3 regions of the Streptomyces sp. WAC05292 genome follow, and region 1 is predicted to be linked to each of the others. Evidence: riboswitches for the same ligand, from Rfam matches in the RefSeq annotation. Region 1 holds a riboswitch; each other region holds the start of a gene.
The links. Region 1 has a riboswitch for cobalamin ahead of EF903_RS10940 (energy-coupling factor ABC transporter permease). Riboswitches for the same ligand answer to the same signal wherever they lie in the genome.
Positions count from the first base shown of each region.

Region 2: another riboswitch for cobalamin. It lies ahead of EF903_RS27000 (hypothetical protein); the one in region 1 lies ahead of EF903_RS10940 (energy-coupling factor ABC transporter permease).
Region 3: another riboswitch for cobalamin. It lies ahead of EF903_RS28255 (ABC transporter substrate-binding protein); the one in region 1 lies ahead of EF903_RS10940 (energy-coupling factor ABC transporter permease).

Region 1 covers NZ_RPSE01000068.1:9,591-20,765, forward strand. The annotation lists gene gcvT (glycine cleavage system aminomethyltransferase GcvT) at 28-1,143, shown strand; gene gcvH (glycine cleavage system protein GcvH) at 1,255-1,638, shown strand; gene glyA (serine hydroxymethyltransferase) at 1,653-2,909, shown strand; gene EF903_RS10930 (L-serine ammonia-lyase) at 3,201-4,583, shown strand; gene EF903_RS10935 (hypothetical protein) at 4,747-5,268, shown strand; cobalamin riboswitch at 5,624-5,819, shown strand; gene EF903_RS10940 (energy-coupling factor ABC transporter permease) at 5,848-6,540, shown strand; gene EF903_RS10945 (energy-coupling factor ABC transporter substrate-binding protein) at 6,540-6,893, shown strand; gene cbiQ (cobalt ECF transporter T component CbiQ) at 6,897-7,646, shown strand; gene EF903_RS10955 (energy-coupling factor ABC transporter ATP-binding protein) at 7,643-8,464, shown strand; gene EF903_RS10960 (PadR family transcriptional regulator) at 8,535-9,119, shown strand; gene EF903_RS10965 (EF-hand domain-containing protein) at 9,184-9,396, opposite strand; gene EF903_RS10970 (tRNA-dependent cyclodipeptide synthase) at 9,652-10,392, shown strand; gene EF903_RS10975 (cytochrome P450) at 10,373-11,175, shown strand, end outside.
Region 2 covers NZ_RPSE01000373.1:369-6,028, forward strand. The annotation lists partial or broken gene EF903_RS26990 (ATP-grasp domain-containing protein) at 1-897, opposite strand, end outside; gene EF903_RS26995 (cysteine synthase family protein) at 894-1,919, opposite strand; gene EF903_RS27000 (hypothetical protein) at 1,916-2,788, opposite strand; cobalamin riboswitch at 2,922-3,121, opposite strand; gene EF903_RS27005 (cold-shock protein) at 3,721-3,924, shown strand; gene EF903_RS27010 (hypothetical protein) at 4,011-4,235, shown strand; gene EF903_RS27015 (alpha/beta fold hydrolase) at 4,272-5,660, opposite strand, start outside.
Region 3 covers NZ_RPSE01000419.1:383-5,303, forward strand. The annotation lists gene EF903_RS28240 (ferric reductase-like transmembrane domain-containing protein) at 1-827, shown strand, start outside; partial or broken gene EF903_RS28245 (ABC transporter ATP-binding protein) at 812-1,498, opposite strand; gene EF903_RS28250 (iron ABC transporter permease) at 1,594-2,721, opposite strand; gene EF903_RS28255 (ABC transporter substrate-binding protein) at 2,718-3,755, opposite strand; cobalamin riboswitch at 3,797-3,978, opposite strand; gene EF903_RS28260 (class I SAM-dependent methyltransferase) at 4,092-4,841, opposite strand.

The DNA of each region.
Region 1 (11,175 bases):
ATGCCCTGGGACCCGGGAGCCACACCCATGAGCAACGCCCCCCGCCTGACCGCGCTCGATGCGCTGCACCGCTCGCTCGGTGCGACCATGACCGACTTCGCCGGCTGGGACATGCCCCTGCGGTACGGCAGCGAGCGCGACGAGCACAACGCCGTGCGCACGAAGGCCGGCCTGTTCGACCTCTCCCACATGGGCGAGATCACGCTGACCGGTCCGGAGGCCGTCAAGGCCCTCGACTACGCCCTGGTGGGCAACATCTCCACCGTCGGCGTCGGCCGCGCCCGCTACACGCACATCTGCCGGGAGGACGGCGGGATCCTCGACGACCTGATCGTCTACCGCCTCGGCGAGACCGAGTACATGGTCGTCGCCAACGCCTCCAACGCCCAGGTCGTGCTGGACGCCCTCACCGAGCGCGCGACCGGCTTCGACACCGAGGTCCGCGACGACCGCGACGCGTACGCGCTGATCGCGGTGCAGGGGCCGGAGTCCCCCGCCATCCTGGCGTCGCTCACCGACGCCGACCTGGACGGCCTGAAGTACTACGCCGGCCTGCCGGGAACGGTCGCGGGCGTCCCCGCGCTGATCGCCCGCACCGGCTACACCGGCGAGGACGGCTTCGAGCTCTTCGTCTCCCCCGAGCACGCCGTGGAGCTGTGGCAGGCGCTGAGCAAGGCCGGCGAGGGCCGCGGCCTGGTGCCGTGCGGGCTGTCCTGCCGCGACACGCTGCGCCTGGAGGCGGGCATGCCGCTGTACGGGCACGAGCTGACCACCTCCCTGACCCCGTTCGACGCGGGCCTGGGCCGGGTCGTGAAGTTCGAGAAGGAGGGCGACTTCGTGGGCCGCGCCGCCCTGGAGGCCGCCGCCGAGCGCTCCGCCTCGAACCCGCCGCGCAAGCTGGTCGGCCTGGTCGCCGAGGGCCGCCGGGTCCCGCGCGCCGGCTTCCCCGTCGTGGCCGGCGGCCAGGTCGTCGGCGAGGTCACCTCCGGCGCCCCGTCCCCGACCCTCGGCAAGCCGATCGCCATGGCGTACGTCGACGCGGCACACGCCGAGCCGGGCACCTCCGGCGTCGGCGTGGACATCCGCGGTACCCATGAGCCGTACGAGGTCGTCGCCCTGCCCTTCTACAAGCGGCAGAAGTAGACCCCGGACGCGCCGGTACGCCCCGCGCGCCCCCGCCTGCCGGGCCAGAGGCGTCTCGACAGGCAAGACAACCGTTCGTCCGCACTCCCCCGCATCCAGGAGAATCAGGCCATGAGCAACCCCCAGCAGCTGCGTTACAGCAAGGAGCACGAGTGGCTGTCGGCCGCCGAGGACGGCGTCGCGACGGTCGGCATCACCGCGTTCGCGGCCAACGCGCTCGGTGACGTCGTCTACGCCCAGCTCCCCGAGGTCGGCGACACCGTGACCGCGGGCGAGACCTGCGGCGAGCTGGAGTCGACCAAGTCCGTCAGCGACCTGTACTCCCCCGTCACGGGCGAGGTCGTCGAGGCCAACCAGGACGTCGTGGACGACCCGGCGCTCGTGAACAGCGCTCCCTTCGAGGGCGGGTGGCTCTTCAAGGTGCGCGTGTCGGAGGAGCCGGAGGACCTGCTCTCCGCCGCCGAGTACGAGCAGCTCACCCTTTCCGGCAACTGAACCAGGGACCGAAGATGTCCGTTCTGAACACCCCTCTCCACGAGCTCGACCCCGACGTCGCCGCAGCCGTCGACGCCGAGCTCGCGCGCCAGCAGTCGACCCTGGAGATGATCGCGTCGGAGAACTTCGCTCCGGTCGCCGTCATGGAGGCCCAGGGCTCGGTCCTGACCAACAAGTACGCCGAGGGCTACCCGGGCCGCCGCTACTACGGCGGCTGCGAGCACGTCGACGTCGTCGAGCAGATCGCCATCGACCGGATCAAGGCGCTCTTCGGCGCCGAGGCCGCGAACGTCCAGCCGCACTCCGGTGCGCAGGCGAACGCCGCCGCGATGTTCGCGCTGCTGAAGCCGGGCGACACGATCATGGGCCTGAACCTGGCCCACGGCGGTCACCTGACCCACGGCATGAAGATCAACTTCTCCGGCAAGCTCTACAACGTGGTCCCGTACCACGTCGGCGAGGACGGCCAGGTCGACATGGCCGAGGTCGAGCGCCTCGCCAAGGAGTCCAAGCCGCAGCTGATCGTCGCCGGCTGGTCCGCATACCCGCGGCAGCTGGACTTCGCCGCCTTCCGCCGCATCGCGGACGAGGTCGGCGCGTACCTGATGGTCGACATGGCGCACTTCGCCGGCCTGGTCGCCGCGGGCCTGCACCCGAACCCGGTGCCGCACGCCCACGTCGTCACCACCACCACGCACAAGACCCTCGGCGGTCCGCGCGGCGGTGTCATCCTGTCGACGCAGGAGCTGGCCAAGAAGATCAACTCCGCGGTCTTCCCCGGCCAGCAGGGCGGCCCGCTGGAGCACGTGATCGCCGCCAAGGCGGTCTCCTTCAAGGTGGCGGCCTCGCCCGAGTTCAAGGAGCGCCAGGAGCGCACCCTGGCCGGCGCGAAGATCATCGCCGAGCGCCTGGTGCAGGACGACGTGAAGGCCGTCGGCGTGGACGTCCTCTCCGGCGGTACCGACGTGCACCTGGTCCTGGTGGACCTGCGCAACTCGGAGCTGGACGGCCAGCAGGCCGAGGACCGCCTCCACGAGATCGGCATCACCGTCAACCGCAACGCCATCCCGAACGACCCGCGGCCCCCGATGGTCACCTCGGGCCTGCGGATCGGCACGCCGGCGCTGGCCACCCGCGGTTTCGGCGCCGAGGACTTCACCGAGGTCGCCGACATCATCGCCGAGGCCCTGAAGCCGTCCTACGACGGCGAGGCCCTCAAGGCGCGCGTCTCGGCGCTCGCCGCGAAGCACCCGCTGTACCCGTCGCTGTAAGGCCGCGGCTCGAAAGGCCCGGCCTTGTGTCCCACAGGGCCGGGCCTTTCCCATGGCCGGGGCCGGCGGCGCGGCGCGCCACCGGCCCGCAAGCCGCCGTACAGGCCGGCGTCACCGGCCGCCTCACGAACTGACGTACGCTGATTAACCGGGCAAGGGCGCCCACGAGGCGATCTTTGCCCGCATTCCCTGCAAAGTCCGCCCCCTCCGCCGGCCGCCTCGCCCCCGCTGCGAGAGCGACTCGGCGGTTCGCTCCCCGCCACCGCGGGGGTGACCCTGGAGTCCGCCACCGTGGCCATTTCCGTCTTCGATCTCTTCTCGATCGGCATCGGTCCGTCCAGCTCGCACACCGTGGGCCCGATGCGCGCCGCCCGCATGTTCGTCAACCGGCTGAAGAAGGACGGCCTGCTCGCCCAGACCGCCTCCGTCCGCGCGGAGCTGTACGGCTCGCTCGGCGCGACCGGCCACGGCCACGGCACGCCCAAGGCGGTGCTGCTGGGCCTGGAGGGCCACTCCCCGCGGACCGTGGACGTCGAGACCGCCGACGACGAGGTGGAGCGCATCCGCAGCACGGGCCGGCTGCGCCTGCTGGGGACGGAGATAGGGAGCGCCCACGAGATCGCCTTCGACGAGCCGAACCAGCTCGTCCTGCACCGCCGCCGGTCCCTGCCGTACCACGCGAACGGCATGACCCTCTTCGCGTACGACGCCGCCGGCACGCCGCTGCTGGAGAAGACGTACTACTCGGTCGGCGGCGGCTTCGTGGTCGACGAGGACGCGGTCGGCGAGGACCGGATCAAGCTCGACGACACCGTGCTGAAGTACCCCTTCCGCTCGGGCGACGAGATGCTGCGCCTCGCGAAGGAGACCGGCCTGTCGATCTCCTCGCTGATGCTGGAGAACGAGAAGGCCTGGCGCACGGAGGAGGAGATCCGCGAGGGCCTCCTGGAGATCTGGCGGGTCATGCAGGCCTGCGTGGCGCGCGGCATGTCCCGCGAGGGCATCCTCCCCGGCGGTCTGCGCGTCAAGCGCCGAGCCGCGGCCACGGCGCGGCAGCTGCGCACCGAGGGCGACCCGATGATGCACCGCAGCGAGTGGACGACGATCTACGCGATGGCGGTCAACGAGGAGAACGCGGCGGGCGGCCGCGTCGTGACGGCCCCCACGAACGGCGCGGCGGGCGTCCTGCCGGCCGTCCTGCACTACTACGTGAACTTCGTGCCCGGCGCGGACGAGGACGGCGTCGTCCGCTTCCTGCTCGCCGCGGGCGCGATCGGCATGCTGTTCAAGGAGAACGCCTCGATCTCGGGCGCCGAGGTCGGCTGCCAGGGCGAGGTGGGTTCGGCCTGCTCGATGGCGGCCGGCGCGCTCGCGGAGGTCCTGGGCGGCACTCCGGAGCAGGTGGAGAACGCGGCCGAGATCGGCATGGAGCACAACCTGGGCCTGACCTGCGACCCGGTCGGCGGCCTGGTGCAGATCCCGTGCATCGAGCGCAACGGCATGGCGGCCGTGAAGGCCGTCACGGCGGCGAAGATGGCGATGCGCGGCGACGGCTCCCACAAGGTCTCCCTCGACAAGGTCATCAAGACCATGAAGGAGACCGGCGCCGACATGAAGATCAAGTACAAGGAGACGGCGCGCGGCGGCCTCGCCGTCAACGTCATCGAGTGCTGACGCCGGCCGGCTGAGCCGGGCGGGCGCGGACAGAAGGGGCGGATCTCGAAAGATTCACCCCTTCTGTCCGATTTTTTTATGTTTTGCTGCAACCGTGTGTGCGCACGGCGTGTCTTCAGGAGCGACAACCTGCCCCCGTCTCTCGAAGAACAGGGGGGACGCCATGAAACACCTCCGCCGCCGGCGGGCCGCGGCCCTGGCCACCGGAGTCCTGCTCACCGCCGCGATCGCCCTCGCCGCACCGGCCTCCACGGCCGCGGCCCCCGCCGGCCGGGCCCCGGCCACCCCGCTCGTGGTGGGCGCCCGCTGGGCCGGGCACTGCACGTACGACCGGATCGTCGTCGACCTGAAGGGCCGCGTGCCCGACGCGGACGTCACCCGCGTCCCCGCGCTCTTCCAGGACGGCTCCGGAGCGCCCGTCCCGCTCGCAGGGAAGCACTTCCTGCAGATCCGGCTGCACCCCGCCGCGGCGCACCTGCGCTCCGGCGAAGGAACCTACCGCGGACCCAGGCTCGTCAGGACGGACCTGCCCGCGCTCAAGGGGCTCGCCATGACCGGCGACTTCGAGGGGTACGTCACCTTCGGCGCCGCCTTCGACAGCAGGCCCTCCTACAGGACGTTCACGCTCCGCTCGCCCGACCGGTTCGTGATCGACATCGCGCACCGGAACGTGTGCTGCGACTGAACCGGCGCCGGCCGGGACGCCGCCGGCGGTGTTCCGGTCCGGGAAGCCGAAGCGGCGGCCGGCGTCCCCCGGCGAGCGCCGGCCGCCGCGGGCCGGGATGCCGCCGGAGCGCTTGAGCGGCGCCGCGAGGTGCTCGGGCGCACGCCGGTGGAAGCACAGGGGCGGAATCGCGCCGGGTCGCGCGCCGGGATCCCGCCCGGCAGCCCGCGCGGCCGCCGGCGCGGCGGAAACCCGCGGCGAAACGACGGCTCCGCCTCCTCGCGGAGAGCGCGTCCGCCGCCGGACGGCCCGGAAGCGGAATCCGCCGCGGGCGTGCGCTCGAACACACCGGCTTGTTCCGGGTCCGTGCGGGCCATTAGGGTCAGCGGGCCTTGGTGTTCGGGAAACCGGTGGAAGACCGGTGCGGCCCTCGCCACTGTGAACGGGAAGTCCGGCTCCACTCCTGCGGGAAGCCACTGGGCGGCGCGGGGTGATCCGCACCGCCCGGGAAGGCGGAGCCAGGGCGGCAGCACCCGTGAGCCAGGAGACCGGCCGGGGCGCGTTGTCCATCCACGAGGTGCTGGAGAGGTCTCCCCACACATGCATATAGCCGAGGGGTTTCTGCCCCCGTTGCACGCGGCCGCCTGGGGCGCCGCGTCCGCTCCCTTCGTCGTCCACGGCGTCCGCGCACTCACCCGCGAGGTGAAGGAGAACCCCGAGAGCACCCTGCTCCTCGGCGCCTCCGGAGCCTTCACCTTCGTCCTTTCCGCCCTGAAGATCCCCTCCGTCACGGGCAGTTGCTCGCACCCGACGGGGACCGGGCTCGGGGCGATCCTGTTCCGGCCGCCGATCATGGCGGTGCTCGGCACGATCACCCTGCTCTTCCAGGCGCTGCTGCTCGCGCACGGCGGCCTGACCACCCTCGGCGCCAACGTCTTCTCCATGGCGATCGCCGGCCCGTGGGCGGGCTTCGGGGTCTACCTGCTGCTGCGGCGCTTCGGCGCCCCGCTGATGGTGTCCGTCTTCTTCGGCGCCTTCTTTGCCGACCTGGTCACCTACTGCGTCACCTCCGTGCAGCTGGCGCTCGCCTTCCCCGACCCGGGCAGCGGCGTCGCCGGCGCCCTCGCGAAGTTCGGCGGCATCTTCGCCGTCACCCAGATCCCGCTGGCGGTCAGCGAGGGCCTCCTGACGGTCCTGGTCATGCGGCTGCTGATGCAGTCCAGCAAGTCCGACCTGGTCCGGCTGGGCGTCGCCAAGCTCACCGGCCGCACCGACCGGAAGGCGGCGGCGTGATGGGCATGAGCCGGAACGCGAAGATCAACACCCTGCTGCTGCTCGTGGTCGCCGCCCTCGCGGTGCTCCCCCTCGCCCTGGGCCTCGGCGAGGGCAAGGAGGAGCCCTTCACCGGCGCCGACGCCCAGGCCGAAGCGGCGATCACCGAGCTGAGGCCCGACTACGAGCCGTGGTTCACCCCGCTGTACGAGCCGCCGTCCGGCGAGATCGAGTCGGCCCTGTTCGCCCTCCAAGCGGCCCTCGGCGCGGGCGTCCTCGCCTACTACTTCGGGGTGCGCAGGGGCCGCCGCCAGGGAGCCGCCGCGGCGGCCGCCGGACCGGGCACCCTGGGCGACGCCCGCGCGGAGGACTAGCCGGTGCTGCCGATCGACGTGGCTGCGCACGGCAGCCGCTGGCGCGGCCGGCACCCCCTGGAGAAGGCCCTGCTGGGACTCGGGCTGACGGTCACCGCCGTGTGCCTGCCGCCCTGGCCCGGCGGGCCCCTGGTCGCCGCGGCGACCCTCGCCGTCCTGCTCGGGCCGGCGGGGGTCGCCGGGCGGCAGCTGTGGCGGGCCTTCCGGATACCGCTGGGGTTCTGCTTCACCGGTGCGCTGCCGCTGCTCGTCGCGGTCGGCGGCGCGGCCGGGCCGGTGTCGCTCGCCCCGGACGGGCCGCGGCACGCGGGCGAACTGCTGCTGCGCACGTCCGCAGCGTCCCTGGGCGTCCTGCTGTTCGCGTTCACCACCCCCGTCTCGGACGTGCTGCCCCGGCTGGTCCGGGCCGGGGTGCCGGCGCCCGTCGTGGACGTGGCGCTCGTGATGTACCGCATCGGGTTCCTGCTGCTGGACTCGCTGGCGCAGGTCAGGCGGGCCCAGGCGGCCCGGCTGGGGCACGCGGACCGGGCCGCGGTGTGGCGGTCGCTGGCCGGGCTCGCCGCGACCTCCTTCGTCCGGGCCTTCGACCGGGCGGCGCGGCTCCAGTCCGGCCTCGCCGGGCGCGGGTACGACGGGGCGCTGCGCGTGCTCGTTCCCGAGGCCGCCCTGTCCCGGCGCTTCCTCGCGGCGTCGGCGGCCCTCATCGCGGGCCTCGTCGCGCTGACCTACACCCTGGAGGGGCTGTGCTCGTGAACCCGTTGGTGGAACTGGCCGGAGCGGGCTACGCCTACGAGGACGGCCCGGCGGTGCTGGACGGCGTGGACTTCTCCATCGCCGAAGGCCGGGCGCTGGTCCTCCTGGGCCGCAACGGCAGCGGCAAGACCACGCTGATGCGGCTGCTCAGCGGCGGGCTGCGGCCGGTCTCCGGGGAACTCCTGCTGGACGGGACGCCGGTGGCGTACGACCGGTCGGGCCTGACCCGGCTGCGCAAGGCGGTCCAGCTGGTCGTCCAGGACCCGGACGACCAGCTGTTCGCGGCCTCCGTGGAACAGGACGTCTCCTTCGGCCCGATGAACCTGGGCCTGCCGGCCGCCGAGGTGCGGGCCCGGGTCGGCGAGGCGCTGTCCGCCCTCGGGATCACCGCGCTGCGGGACCGGCCGACGCACCTGCTGTCGTACGGGCAGCGCAAGAGGGCGGCGATCGCCGGGGCGGTCGCGATGGCCCCCCGGGTGCTGATCCTGGACGAGCCGACGGCCGGCCTGGACCCGGAGGGGCAGGAGCGGCTGCTGGACGCCCTGGCGGGCCTGCGCGCCGCGGGGACGACGGTGGTGATGGCCACGCACGACGTCGACCTCGCGGTGCGCTGGGCGGACGATGCGGCGGTGCTCACCCCGCAGGGGATCCGCTTCGGCCCGGCGGCGGGGCTCCTCTCGGACCCGGAGCTGCTGGCGGGGGCGGGGCTGCGGCAGGCCTGGTCGCCGGCGGTGGCGGTGTTCCTGCGCTCCCGCGGTCTGCTGGCGGCGGGCGCCGCGGGCCCGAAGTCGCCGGAGGCGCTGGTCTCCTGGCACTGACCCCCGCCGCCGGAGGGTGCCGGGCGGCCGCTCCCCGCTGCCCGCCGTCCGGCCTCCCTAGGATGGCGGCATGTCCCTGCCGCACGCCATCCTCACCGCCCTGCTGGAGAAGCCCTCGTCGGGGCTGGAGCTGACCCGCCGGTTCGACCGGTCGATCGGGTACTTCTGGTCGGCGACGCACCAGCAGATCTACCGGGAGCTCGGCCGGCTGGAGGAGGCCGGGCTCATCCGGGCGCTGCCCGGCGACGGGCCGGTGCGGGGGCAGCGGAAGGCGTACGAGGTCCTGCCCGCCGGCAGCGAGGAGCTGGCGCGCTGGGTGGGCGGCAGCCAGGACCCGAAGGCCATCCGGGACCCGCTGCTGCTGCGCGTCCGCGCCGCGGCCGTGGTGGGGACGGGCGGCCTCCTGGCCGAGCTGCGGCGGCACCTGGAGCTGCACCGCCGGCAGCTGGCGCTCTACGAGGCCATCGAGGAGCGGGACTTCCCGCCCGGCCGGGACTCCGACGAGGACCGGCTGCGCCGGCTCGTGCTGCACGGCGGCATCGGGCTGGAGACGTTCTGGCTGCGCTGGCTGGAGGAGGCCCTGGAGGAGGTCGGCGGCATGGCGGACCGCCCGGACGCCGGGCCGGATCCCGCGGGCGGGGCGGGCGCGTCCTGACGGGCGCGCATGCGGCCGTGCCCCCGCCTGCCCGGCTCGGGCGGGCGGGGGCACGGCGCACGGCTCACTTGTTCAGGGACGCCCAGAACTCGTCGAAGCTCATCAGGCCGTCGGCGTCGGTGTCCCGGGCGGCGATCACGGCGTCCGCGACCGGGCCCGTCACGAACGGGTCGCCCATCTGGGCCATGGCCTGACGGAACTCGTCGGCCGTCACGAAGCCGTCGCCGTCCGCGTCGAACCTGCCGAACGTCGCCCGCGCGCTCTCGATGTCCGCCACTTGGGATCCACCCCTTCTCGGTGCTGATTGACCGGCTCAGGGTAGCGCCAGCCCGGGCGGCTGCGGACTCCGGGTCCCGTTCGCCCGGCAGAAAGAAATTCAATTACCGCCCCGTAACCCGGAATGCGCGGTTCCGGCCAGAAGAGCGGACTCGGGCTTGTCACGTTCCGGGGTCACCGCATAACGTACCGGCATTGCCGCCACACCAGGAGCGCAGGGCTCCCAGGGACATGCGGCAAACAAAGGTGATCACAGGTGGCGATCACAGCCGAATCATCCTTCGAAGTCCTCCCCTTCACCCGCGCCTGCCGGCACATCTGGGAGGACGGCGACCATGTGCTCATCGGGGTCAGCCCCGGAAACGGCTACTTCAGCTCCGAGCGCATCGGAAGCCTGGCCCGCTGGGCCTCGTCCCGTTTCGCCCAGGTCGACTTCGTCTATGCGGACCTGCATGTGGACCGCATGTTCGCGGCGTTCGGATACAGCCGCGAACACGCCGTCAGGCGGGCTTCGAAGGAGATCAAAGCCGTCCGCCGACGGATTCTGAAAGGCGTGGCGGAATCCGGTCCGGAGCATCCCGGGATACGGGTGGGCGCACTGTCCGACTTCCAATCGAACCCCGTTTACCAACTCCTGCACCGGCGCGTCCTGCATTTCCTGGAGACCGATGGCGAATTCCGCAAGGGTTGTCAGGAGATGGCCGCGCACTTCGTCGGCCCCAAGCTGCCGGCAGGCGAATCCATGACGGACGCCCAGTTGCAGGCCTGTTTCGACTACCTCGCAGCCGAACTGCCGTTCTTCCTGGACACCCCGAGCATTCTGGACGTGCCCTCGTCGGTGGCGGCGTACCACGTGAGGATGCCGCTGACCGACCTCCTCTTCGCCCGCGGCGGGGGTCTGCGCGCGACCCACAACCAGGGCTGCGCCGTCGTCCGGCCGGAGGCAGCGCACCGCGCGGCGACCGAAGGGAGCGCCGATGAGCGCCGAGCAGCCTGACACGGTCCGGCGGCAGGCCGCCCCCCTCCTCGACTTCCCGCTGTCGCGCCGCGGCGACGTCCTCCCCGAGGAGTGCGCCCGGCTGCGCAAGGAGGCCCCCGTCGCCAGGGTCCGCACCCTGACGGGCGACGAGGCCTGGCTGGTGAGCAGCTACGCGCTGGCCAGGCAGGTGCTGGAGGACGACCGGTTCAGCCTGAGGGACACGGCGAACGAGGGCGTCCCGCGGCAGTACGCGCTGACGATCCCGCCCGAGGTCGTCGACACCATGGGCGGCATCAACAGTGCGGGCCTGCGGACCGCGGTGATGAAGTCGCTGAACCCGCGCCAGGCGGGCCTGCAGGAGGCGCTGCGGGCCACGGCCCACGCCCTCCTCGACACGATGGCCGCCGAGGGGGCGCCCGCCGACCTGCGGGCCGCCTTCGCCGACCCCTTCTCGGCGGCCATGCACTGCCGGGTCCTGGGCGTGCCGTCCGGCGACTGGAGGCGCCTGATGTCCGGGCTGGACGTCGCTTTCATGACCGCGCGCGAGCCGTTCGCCGGCTCCGCCCTCAACTGGTACAAGGACGTCGGCTACTTCGCCGACCGGCTGCGGGAGCAGGCGGCGCTACCCGCCGAGGAGCGTACGGGGCTCCTCGGCCGGTTCGCGGAGCTGAGGGAGGCAGATCCGGAGTCGGCGCACCTCACCGACGAGATGTTCGCGACCGTGGCCGTGTCCCTCTTCGGCGCCGGCGCGGTGTCCACGTCCGCGTTCCTCGTCCTCGCCGTGCTGGCGCTGCTCGGGCG
Region 2 (5,660 bases), on a different contig from region 1:
CTCGTACACGTTGACGCCGAGGGCCCGGCACAGCGCCTCGCCGACGAGCGCCCCGCCGATCCGCGGGTTGACCTCCACCACCTCCGGCCCCTCGGCCGTCAGCGCGAACTCCACGTGCGCGAACCGGTCGGTGTAGCCGAGGGCCGACAGCACCTTCCCGAGGAAGCGCTCCAACTCCCGGCTCTGCACGGCCGGGAAGGCGACGGGGAAGGCGGTCACCTCCTCCCGGAAGTGCGGTTCGGGGGACATCAGCCGACTGGAGACGCCCAACAGCCTGGTGCGTCCCGCCCAGGTGAGGGTCTCCGCGCTGTAGACCGGCCCGGGGAAGAACGGCTCGGCGAACAGCCGCCCGGTCAACCGGCGGCCCGCCGCCTCGCGGAGCGCCGCGTCCAGTCCCGTCTCGTCGCGGACCAGCCAGACGTTCTGGCTGCCGGTGCCCGCCGTGTCCTTGAGGACCGCGGGGAGGCCGGTCTCCTTCCGTACGGCCGCGCGCAGCCCTTCCGCGTCGGGGGCCTCGGCGGCGGGCGCCCGCGAGAGCCCCGCCCGGTGCAGCAGGGTGCGTACGCGGGCCTTGTCGCGGGTCAGCCGCAGCACCTCGGGCGGCGCACCCGGCAGGCCGAAGCGGGCCGTCAGCTCGGCGCCGGCCAGGGTCCACGTGTCCGTCGAGCTGATCAGCCCGCGCAGCCCCGGCATCCGGTGGAGCTCCGCGGCCACGGCGGCGGTGTCGAACGTGTCCACGGCGACGACGTCCAGCGCGCCGGGCTCCAACCGGCCCAGTTCGTGGGCGTAGTGGCCGGCGTCCCGGGTGAGCAGCACCAGCCGCTCGCCGAGCGACTCCGCGGCCCGCACCAGGTGCCCGAGGCCGAAGGTGAGCGATTCCAGGCAGGCCACTGTCATGCGGCACGCCCCGTCCGCGCGCCGGGGCGCCCCTGGCGGTCCCACGCCATCGTCGACCAGGGCATGGCCATCTCCTCCGGGGCTCCCACCTCGAACGGCTTGAGGCAGGCGGGGTCGAGCGCCTCGGCGTGCCGGGCGTGGACGCGGTCCACGTACCGGTGCCCGGTGTCGGCCCCGATCACGAGGTGGAGGTCGTCCGGGTGCCGGCGCGCCTCGTGGACGGCGGCCAGGTAGGCGGCGCCGGTGGACAGGCCCGCGAAGACGGCGTGTTCGCGCATCAGCGCCACCGTCCCGGCCATCGCGTGCGTGAAGTCCATCCAGTGCACGGTGTCGTACAGGCGGTGGCGGACGTTGGCGAAGTCGATCGACGAGCCGATCCCCGCGATGATGGCCTCCGGGTCGTGGTGGTCCTGGCTGCCGAAGGTCACGCTGCCGAACGGCTGGACGCCCACCAGCCGCACGGCCGGGTCGCGCCGCCGCAGGTGCTCCACCAGCCCGCCCGTCGAGGCGCCGGACCCGACCCCGCCGACGACGGACAGCCGCCGGCCGGCCGGGAGCGCGTCCGCGACGAGGTCGGCGACCTCCCCGTAGCCCAGGTAGTGGACGTCGTCGTGGTACTGGCGCATCCAGTGGACGTCCGGACGCTCGGCGAGGATCTCCCGGACCCGGCGCACGCGCAGCTCCTGGTCCAGCCTGAGGTCCCGCGAGGGCGCCACCTGCTCGACCGTGGCCCCCAGGATCTCCAACTGGGCCCGGGTGGTGGCGTCCACGGTCGTGGAGGCGACGATGTGGCAGCGCATGCCGTGGCGGTGGCAGGCCAGGGCCAGGGCGTGGGCGTAGATGCCGCTGGAGCTGTCGACGAGGGTCTGCCCCGGGCGCACCCTGCCCTCCTCCAGCAGGCGGGCGACGGCGGCGAGCGCCGAATAGACCTTCATGGACTCGAAGCGGATGAGGACGGCGCCCTCCGTGAGGGCGACGAGGGCGGGGGCTTTGAGAGCGTCCGCGATGTGGGGGTGAATCACCCGTATCCTCCTTGGGCGAAGGCGCACTGGTGTCCGAGGGAGCGGAAGAAGGCGGAGAGTTCCTCCCGGGCGGGGAAGCCGATCCGGCGGGTGAACAGGTAGCCGATCAGCGATCCGGTGTGGGCGACGAAGACGCCGTCCGCGCCGAACTCCTCCCGGTGGGCGAGGACGGCGTCGAAGGAGCGTTTCGGCAGGGCCTCCTGCGACAGGACGGCACTGGTGGTCGACGCCCGGGCCACGGCGGCCGGGTCCCCGGCGGCGAAGCCCTTGAGCAGCTCGTCCAGGGACCGCTCGTACTCCTGCCCGCGCCGCCGGTACTGCCGCAGCAGCAGCGCGGTGACCGCCGAGGTGTCCACGGTGCCCGGCTCCACGGCGTAGGCGGTGTGGAAGCCGATGCCGGTGCCCAGCCTGCGCACCAGCCGGTGGCGTGCGCTCAGGTACAGCGCGAACTCGTCGAGGAAGACGCTGTCCGACCGTTCGATCGCCGACAGGACGCCGGCGGCCGTCCGCGGGTCGAAGGGCATCGAGAACACCCGGCACAGGCAGCGCAGCACGGCCACGATGTCCGCGGTCGAACTCGCCATCCCCACGCCCTCGGGCAGGTCGGAGTGCGCGGTCCAGCGGCCCGCCGGCAGGCGCAGCCCGTACCGCTCGGCGAACAGGAGGGCCGCGCGGGCCGCCTTCGGGCCGAGCTGCGGCGGCCCCGGCGCGGGCTCCGCCCCGGGGGTGAAGCACACGCGGGAGTACCGGCGCACGGGGAACGACACGAGGGCGATGTCCGGGTCGGCGCAGGGGCGCAGCGGCCCCTGCCAGAGCTCGCCGAGCGTCCCGTGGCACGCGCCGGCGAAGGTTCCGTCGGCCCTGGTCAAGAACGGCTCCCTCCTCGTCGCCCGGCCCCGGGGGAGGCGGGCGCGAAGAGGAGGGCCGTGCCGCACCGTGTGCGCAGCCGCCCGTCCGTCCCGCCGACCCGGTCCTCGAGGTCACCGTGAACAGCGCGTGCGTGTGCCGCACGCGCGCAGTGGCAGGTCTTCGGACTCGTGGGCGCGGGCCCGCAGGCCCTCTCCTACCGGCCGCCGCTTCCCGGGCCCCCGAAGGAGCCCAGTGCCGATGACGACTTTCGTTCCCACACACCGCTGCGGGTCAGTCCCGGAATCCCACCGGGTTCCCTCTTGCGACGCGCCACCGCAGCGGTGACGCGAACCGACTGCCCGCCCAGCGTAGGCAGCCGCGCGCTGGCGGCGACAGGGCGCCCGACGCAGGCTGGCGTGATGTACGCCGTTCCCGCGGCGCGCGCCCGGCCGCCCGGGCAGCGGGGCCGGCGCCGCGCCGGGGCCCCGCCCGACGCGCCCGACCAGCACCCCCCGGCCCGCCGGGAGGGCGTCCGCGCGGCCCCGCCGAACGGGGCACCGCGAGGTACGGAAACCGTCCCCGACGGGGGGAGGTTGTCCGGAACGTCCCCGCGGCGCGAGGCAGGACGGCCTCAGCCCCCGACGCGGGCCTGCCGGTCCGCGAAGGAGGCGGGCGTGCCGGCGGCCCCCGGCGCCGTCGGGCGGACCCTGGCCGGCCACCGCTACCAGCGGCCCCCTGATCGCGGCAAGCCGCTGCGCGAAATGCCCGTCCGGCGGCGCGCGATTCGCCCCCTGGCCCCCGGCCCCTCGGACGGCGCGCGCTCCGCGCGAAAAGACGCCCGGAGCGTGTGACCTGTCGGTGTGGCAGCCGCGCCGCGGGCGCCGTGCGCGGTAGGTCTGGGTGTCGCCGCCCGGAGCCGGGCGGCCGCCCGCAGTTCGCAGCAGGAGGCAAGATGGCCAAGGGCACGGTCAAGTGGTTCAGCGCGGAGAAGGGATTCGGGTTCATCGCCCAGGACGGCGGAGGACCGGACGTCTTCGCCCACTACTCGGGGATCTCCGGAAGCGGCTACCGCGAGCTCCTCGAGGGCGAGCAGGTCAGCTTCGACATCACCCAGTCGGACCGGGGCCTGCAGGCGGAGAACATCATCCGCCACTGACGGCCCGCCGGCCGCGGGCACGGGTCGGCCGGCAGACCTTCCTGGTCACAGCACTAGGCGGGTCTTTCCGTGGGTAGGGGCCTGCCGTGGACAGCGAGCACCGTGCCCTGCAAGCGGCCCGCCTCATCGAGGAGATCCTCCAGGCGGCGCACCGCGGCGACGACCGCCGCATCGACACCCTCCTCGCCCGCCTGGCCCAGGTCGGCAAGATCCGGGACCTCTTCGCCCTGCGCGAGCGGCTCTACGGGCTGCGGCCCGCCCTGCCGCCCGCCCGGCCCCCGGCGGCCCGCGGCGCGCTCCCCGCGCGCTGATCCGCCGGGGAGCGGCCGGGCCGGCCGGCGCGCCGGTCAGGGCGCGCAGACCGTGTCGCGGGCGGGCAGCGTGCCGTCCCGCAGGTAGTCGTTCGCCGCCTGCCGGGCGCACGGGCCGTGCGGCGAGCCGAGGACGCCGTGCGTACGGACGGGGACGGTCACCAGGCGCGAGCCGCGCATCCTGCGGTGCATGCCCAGCCCGCCCTCGTACGTGGCACGGGTGTCCCCGGCTGCCTGCAGTTGGAGGGCGGGCACGTCGTTGCCGATCTCCGGGAACCCCTCGCGGGGCCGCTCCCGCCAGAACGCGCACGGCACCGGGCCGTTCACGAGCGGCCCGAACACCGGCTGCGCGGTGCGCGACCGTTCGACGGCGCGCCGGTACCAGTCGGGGTCGCGCGGGGTCGTGACGTCCCCGCAGACGGTCGCCATGGCGGCGGAGAGGTCGACGTCGGCCCCCGTCGCACCCGGGTGCAGCAGGGCCGTCAGCACGGCGCGCAGGTCCTCGGACGCCTCGACCGGCCGCCCGTCGGCGGCGTCGAGGAGCTGCCGCACCGCGGCGGCGTACAACGCGTTGTCGGCCTCGTCCATGCCGTACGCGTGGAGGACGAGCGGCAGCACGTGGTCGTCCACGTGGAACCCGGCGACGGGTATCGGCCGCTCCGCCGCCTTCCGCACGAGGCCCTCGACGGCGGCCCGGACGTCCGCCGCGGTGGAGCCGAGGCCGTGTCCGGGGTTCCGCGCCGCCCATGCGGCGAATTCGTCGAGGGCCCGCTCGCCGGCCGGGCCCATGGACTGCTGCGTCCGCATCCAGTACGCGGCGGGGTCGGGCGCGCTGTCCAGCACCAGCCGGTCGACGCGTCCCGGGAACATCTGCGCGTACACCGCGCCGAGGACGGCGCCGTACGACTGGCCGAAGAACGAAGTCTTCCGCTCGCCCAGCACGCTGCGGACGAGGTCCATGTCCCGGGCGGTGTTGCGGGTCGTCAGGTGCGGCAGCACGTCCGGGTGCTCCCTCCAGCAGGCGTCCGCGTCGGCCTTCGCCATCCGCAGGCTCTCCTCGAAGCCCGCCCGGTCCGCGCCCGCGGACCGCAGCCACGTCCCCCGCTCCAGACCGCAGTCCAGCGGGGTGCTCGCGCCGAGGCCGCGGGTGTCCATTCCGATGACGTCGTACGCGGCCGCGGTCCCGGGCTCCATCCACGCCCGCACGTCGGCCGGCACGGCGAGGCCCCGGGTGCCCGGCCCGCCCGGGTTGGTCTGCAGGATGCCGCGGCGCTTCCCGGGGCCGGCGGCCCGGATACGCGACACGGCCAACCGGATCGTGCGGCCGTGCGGGCGGGCGTAGTCCAGCGGCACGGTGACCGCCGTGCACTCCAGCCCCTCCGGTGCGGGATCGAGCCCCGGGCAGGCGGCCCAGGTGAGCGGCTG
Region 3 (4,921 bases), on a different contig from region 1:
CCGCCACCACCGCCGTCATGCCCTTCATGGCCGATCCCGGCACCTTCTGGATGTACCTGCTCAGCCAGGCCTTCGGCTGGTCCGCGCTCCTGTGGTCCTGGGGCACGGTCATGCTCGGGCTACTGCTGTCCGGACCCGGACCGGGCCGGCTGCCCGTGTCCCGCCGGGCGCTGGAGCGGTGGCACCGGACGGCCAGCCTCACCACCATGGCGCTGATGGCGGCGCACGCGCTGCTCTTCGCCGCCGAACTCGTCCGCTACGAGGCCCGGCTCGGCTGGGCGGCCCGCCTGTGGTCGGCCTTCGCCGACACCTTCGTCCCCGGCTGGTACGACTCGGGGACCGGCCGCACCGCCATCCCGATCGGGCAGGGCGCGCTCTACCTCGCCGTCCCGCTGGGCCTGCTCTTCTACGTGCGGCACCGCTTCGGCCCGACCGCCTGGCGGCGCCTGCACCGCCTCACCGTCGCCGTGTACGCGCTGGGCGTCTGGCACACCCTGCTGTACGGGACGAACGTCTGGTACGGGGAGTGGCCGCGTACGGGGCTCTGGCTGCTGCAACTGCCCGTCGCCGTACTGCTGCTGGTCCGGCTGCTGCGGCCCGCGCGGCGCGGCGAGCGCCTCGCGCCGCCCGGCCCCGGGCGCCCCGGGCAGGGCCCCGCGGCGCGGTGGGCGGTGCGGGCCGGCGGCCTGGCCGTGGCCGCCGCGGCGGCGGCCGGGATCCTCGCCGCCGCGGCCACGGGCCACGACGGCGGGCGGACCCGCCCGCCCCCGCCGCCGGCCGGGCCGCAGCCCGCGCCGACGGCGCCGCACGTTCACGAACCGGACTGAGCCGGCAGGAAGGTGACCTGCGGCGCCCCCGTCCGCGGATGTACGGCGACCTCGCCCGCCACTCCGTACACCTCGGCCAGAAGCTCCGTGGTGAGCACCTCCGCGGGCGCGCCCGAGGCGGTCACCTCGCCGCCGCACAGGACGTACAGCCGGTCGCAGTAGTACGCGGCGAGGTTCAGGTCGTGGAGGGCCACCAGCACGGTCGCCGGCAGCCGCCGCAGCAGCCCGAGCACCTCCAACTGGTGCCGGACGTCCAGGTGGTTGGTCGGCTCGTCCAGGACCAGCAGGGACGGCTGCTGGGTCAGCGCCCGGGCGATGAGCACCCGCTGCCGCTCGCCCCCCGACAACTGCTCGAACGGCCGCTCCGCCAGCCCGGCGGCGTCCACCGCCTCCAGCGACCGGGCGATCAGGCGGGCGTCCTCGGCGGTGTCCGCGTCCAGCAGCCGCTTGTGCGGGGTGCGGCCCATGGCGACCACCTCCCGCACCGTCATGTCGAAGTCGCCGCCCGGCTCCTGGACGACCGCGGCGGTGGTGCGGGCCAGTTCCCGCAGCGGCAGCGCCCAGGCGTCGGCCCCGTCCACCAGGACCTGCCCGGACCGCGGGCGCAGCACCCGGTAGACGGCCCGCAGCAGGCTGGACTTGCCGCTGCCGTTCGGCCCGACCAGCCCGACGACCTCTCCGGGCCGGGCCGCCAGGGACACCTCCCGCACCAGCCGGTGGGCGCCGGCGGTGAGGGTGAGCCGCTCGACGGCCAGGTCGGTCCCCCTCACGCCGCCCCCCGGGCGCTCCGGCGGCGGGCGTCCCGCCGCATCAGCCACAGGAAGAACGGGCCCCCGCACAGCGCCGTCAGCACGCCGACGGGGATCTCCATCGGTGCGGCGACGGTGCGGGCGGCGATGTCCGCCGACACCAGGAACACAGCCCCGGCCAGCGCCGCCGTCGGCAGGACCCTGCGGTGGTCGCTGCCGACGAACAGCCGCACCGTGTGCGGCAGGATCAGCCCGACGAACCCGATCGGACCGGCGGCCGCCACCAGCACCCCGGTGACCAGCGAGAGCAGGACGAACATGCGGGCCCGGAAGCGGGCCACGTCCAGCCCCATCGTGGTCGCCGACTCCTCGCCGGCCAGCAGCAGGTTCAGCGGCCTGGCCTGGACGAGGAGCACGGCGGTGCCGAGCAGCAGGGCGGCGGCGGGCAGCCACAGGGTGCCCCACTGCACGCCGCCGAGCCCGCCGAGCGTCCAGGCGAGGACCGTGCGGGCCTCGTTGCCGCGGTCGGCGGTCAGCAGCAGCAGGTCCAGCAGCGCGGTGAGCACCGAGGCGAACGCCACGCCAGAGAGCACCAGCCGCAGCGGCGTGATCCGGCCGCCGGAGCGCGCCGTGGTGTAGACGAGCAGCAGCGTCACGAGGGCGCCGGCGAAGGCGGCCGCCGACAGCGACACCGCCCCGAACAGCGTGAAGCCGAAGACGATCACGGCGACGGCGCCGAGGGACGCCCCGGATGACACGCCCAGCAGGTACGGCTCGGCGAGCGGGTTCCGTACGAGGGCCTGCAGCGCGGCGCCCACCACCGCGAGCCCGGCCCCGGTGACGGCGCCGAGCAGGACGCGCGGCGCGCGCACGTCCAGGACGATGTGCTCGCGGGCCCGCGACCACGTCGGCTCGGAACGGTCCACGCCGAGGGCGTGGCCGACGATGCCCCAGACCTCGCCGGGCGGCACGTGCACCGAGCCGATGGCGAGCCCCGCGGTCAGGGACAGCAGCAGCAGCGCGGCCAGGCCCGAGAGGACGAGCGGGAACCGGGCCCGCCCGGGGCGCCCGGCGGGTGCGCCGCCTTCCCCCGCGCGGCCGGGCGGGGACCCCTCCCGCGGCCGGGCCGCGGCGGCGGCCGTCACCGGAAGCGCTCGGGGTGCAGGCCGCGGGCCAGGTCCTCGACCGCGTGCGGCGGGCGCACGCCGACGAGGGTGGCGGTCAGCGGCACCACCACGAAGCGCTTGTTCCGGATCGCGGGCACGTCTGCGAGGGCCGGCTGGGAGAGCAGGAAGTCCTTCTTCTGCTGCACGCTGCCGGCGTCGGCGTAGTCGTAGATGGCGATGACCTCGGGCCTGCGCTCGACGACCTGCTCCCAGGAGACGTCGCCGAAGACCTCGTCGAGGTCGTCGAAGACGTTGCGCCCGCCGGCCAGTTTGATGATCTCGGTGCCGAGGCCCTTGCCGCCGGCGGTGAACGCCGCCTTGTCGCCGCTGTCGTACACGAACACGGGCACGGCGGGGGCGCCTTCCACGGCCTTGCCGGTCTTCTCGATGCGGGCCCGCAGGTCCGCGACGAGGGCGTCGGCCCGGTCCTTGACGCCGAAGATGCCGCCGATGGTGCGGATCTCCTCGTAGGCGTCCTCCATGGACACCTGCTTCTTCCCGCAGTACTCGCGGTTGAGGTAGGTGTCGATGCCGGCGTCCTCGAACGCCTTGCGGGAGCGGCCCTCCTTCTCGGCGAACGCGCTGCCGTAGCCGCCGTACACGAAGTCGGGCTCGGCGTTGACGACGGCCTCGAAGGAGGGCTCCTTCTGCGCCAACTGCCTGACGGCCTTGAAGTCCTGCTCGTACTGCGGGAGGACCGGCGAGTCGGGGAAGGCGGTGCCCACCATGCGGTCCTTCAGGCCGAGCGCCAGCATCAGCTCGGCCGGGTGCTGGTGGATGGTGACCGCCCGGGCGGGCGGCCTGTCGTAGGTGGTGCGGGTGCCGCAGTTGTCGACGGTGAGCGGGAAGCCCGCCGCCGGCGCGGCCGCGGGCTTGCCGTCCTCCCCGGCCGGATCGGTGCCGCCGCCGCAGCCGGCGGCCAGCACCGAGACCAGGGCGGCGGCCGCGGCCGCGCGCAGGGCGCGGCGGTGCGACGGGCGGGGGGACGGGGGGAACTGCAGGGAGCCGGGCATGCCGACGTACACGTAGAGCCTCCTGGGGAGTCCGCGCTCCTCGGAACGGGCCCGCGACAGGCCAGTTTCCTGACTCCCGGATCGGCGTTCCCCCCGCCTTCCCACGCGTGCGCGCAGTGGCTCGTGAGGGGTCCGCTCCCCGGTCACAGTGGCGGGACCGTGCCGGACTCGCACCGGCTTCCTGTCTCCCGTCGCGGCGATGACCTGGCAATATTACATTCCGGTCACTCGGGCGTGAAAGGGCGCGCGAACCGGGGCTCGCGCCTTGGGCGTGCGCCCCTCTTGACCGTCTCCCGTGTCCGCTGCGCCCGCAGGGGCCCGGCCGCCCGCGCCCGGTCAGTGCGGCCGGTGCGCCCGTACGACGAGCCGGTCCGCGGCCTCGTCGTACGGACGGCCGTCGAATCCCCCGAACACCTCGACCCGTTCGAACCCCGCCGCCTCGGCCATCGCACGCAGCTCCACCGCGCTGTACACGAACCACACCAGGCTTGCCCGGGTCACCCGCTCGCCCCGCACCAGCACCCAGTCGCTGCGCAGCCGCGCCCAGTCGTCCAGCACGCTGTCGGTCTGCACCAGCAGGTCGCCGCCGCGCCGGACCACCTTGGGCGGCACCACCCGGCGGGCCAGGATCTCCTTCCCGGCCACGTCCAGCAGCAGGCTGCCGCCCGGCCGCAGGCAGTCGTGCATGGTGCGCAGCGCCCGCGCGTTGTCCGCCGGGTCCTCGAAGTAGCCGAAGGACGTGAACATGTTGAGGACCGTGTCGAAGGCGCCCGGGTCCGTGTACTCCCGCACGTCGGCCCGTACGTACTCCGCTTGCACGCCCGCCTCCGCGGTCAGCTTCCGGGCCCGTTCCAGCATGGCCGGACTGCGGTCCACACCGGTCGTGCGGTGGCCGAGGCGGGCCAGCGGGACGGTGAACACCCCCGGCCCGCAGCACAGGTCGAGGACCCGGCCGCCCGGTGGCAGGGAGAGCAGGGGAGAGGTCGTCAGCAGCTCCTCGGCCTGGGAGAAGCGCTCCGGAGGGAACAGGAACTCGTAGAACTCGCTCCAGAAGTCGTCGTCCTGGAATCCACCCGTGTCGGCCATGGCGTGACGGTCTTCCTTCCTCGTGGGCGGGATGTCCCCGCGGGGGTTCGGTCGGGCGCCGGGAAGGCGGGGAGGGCCGG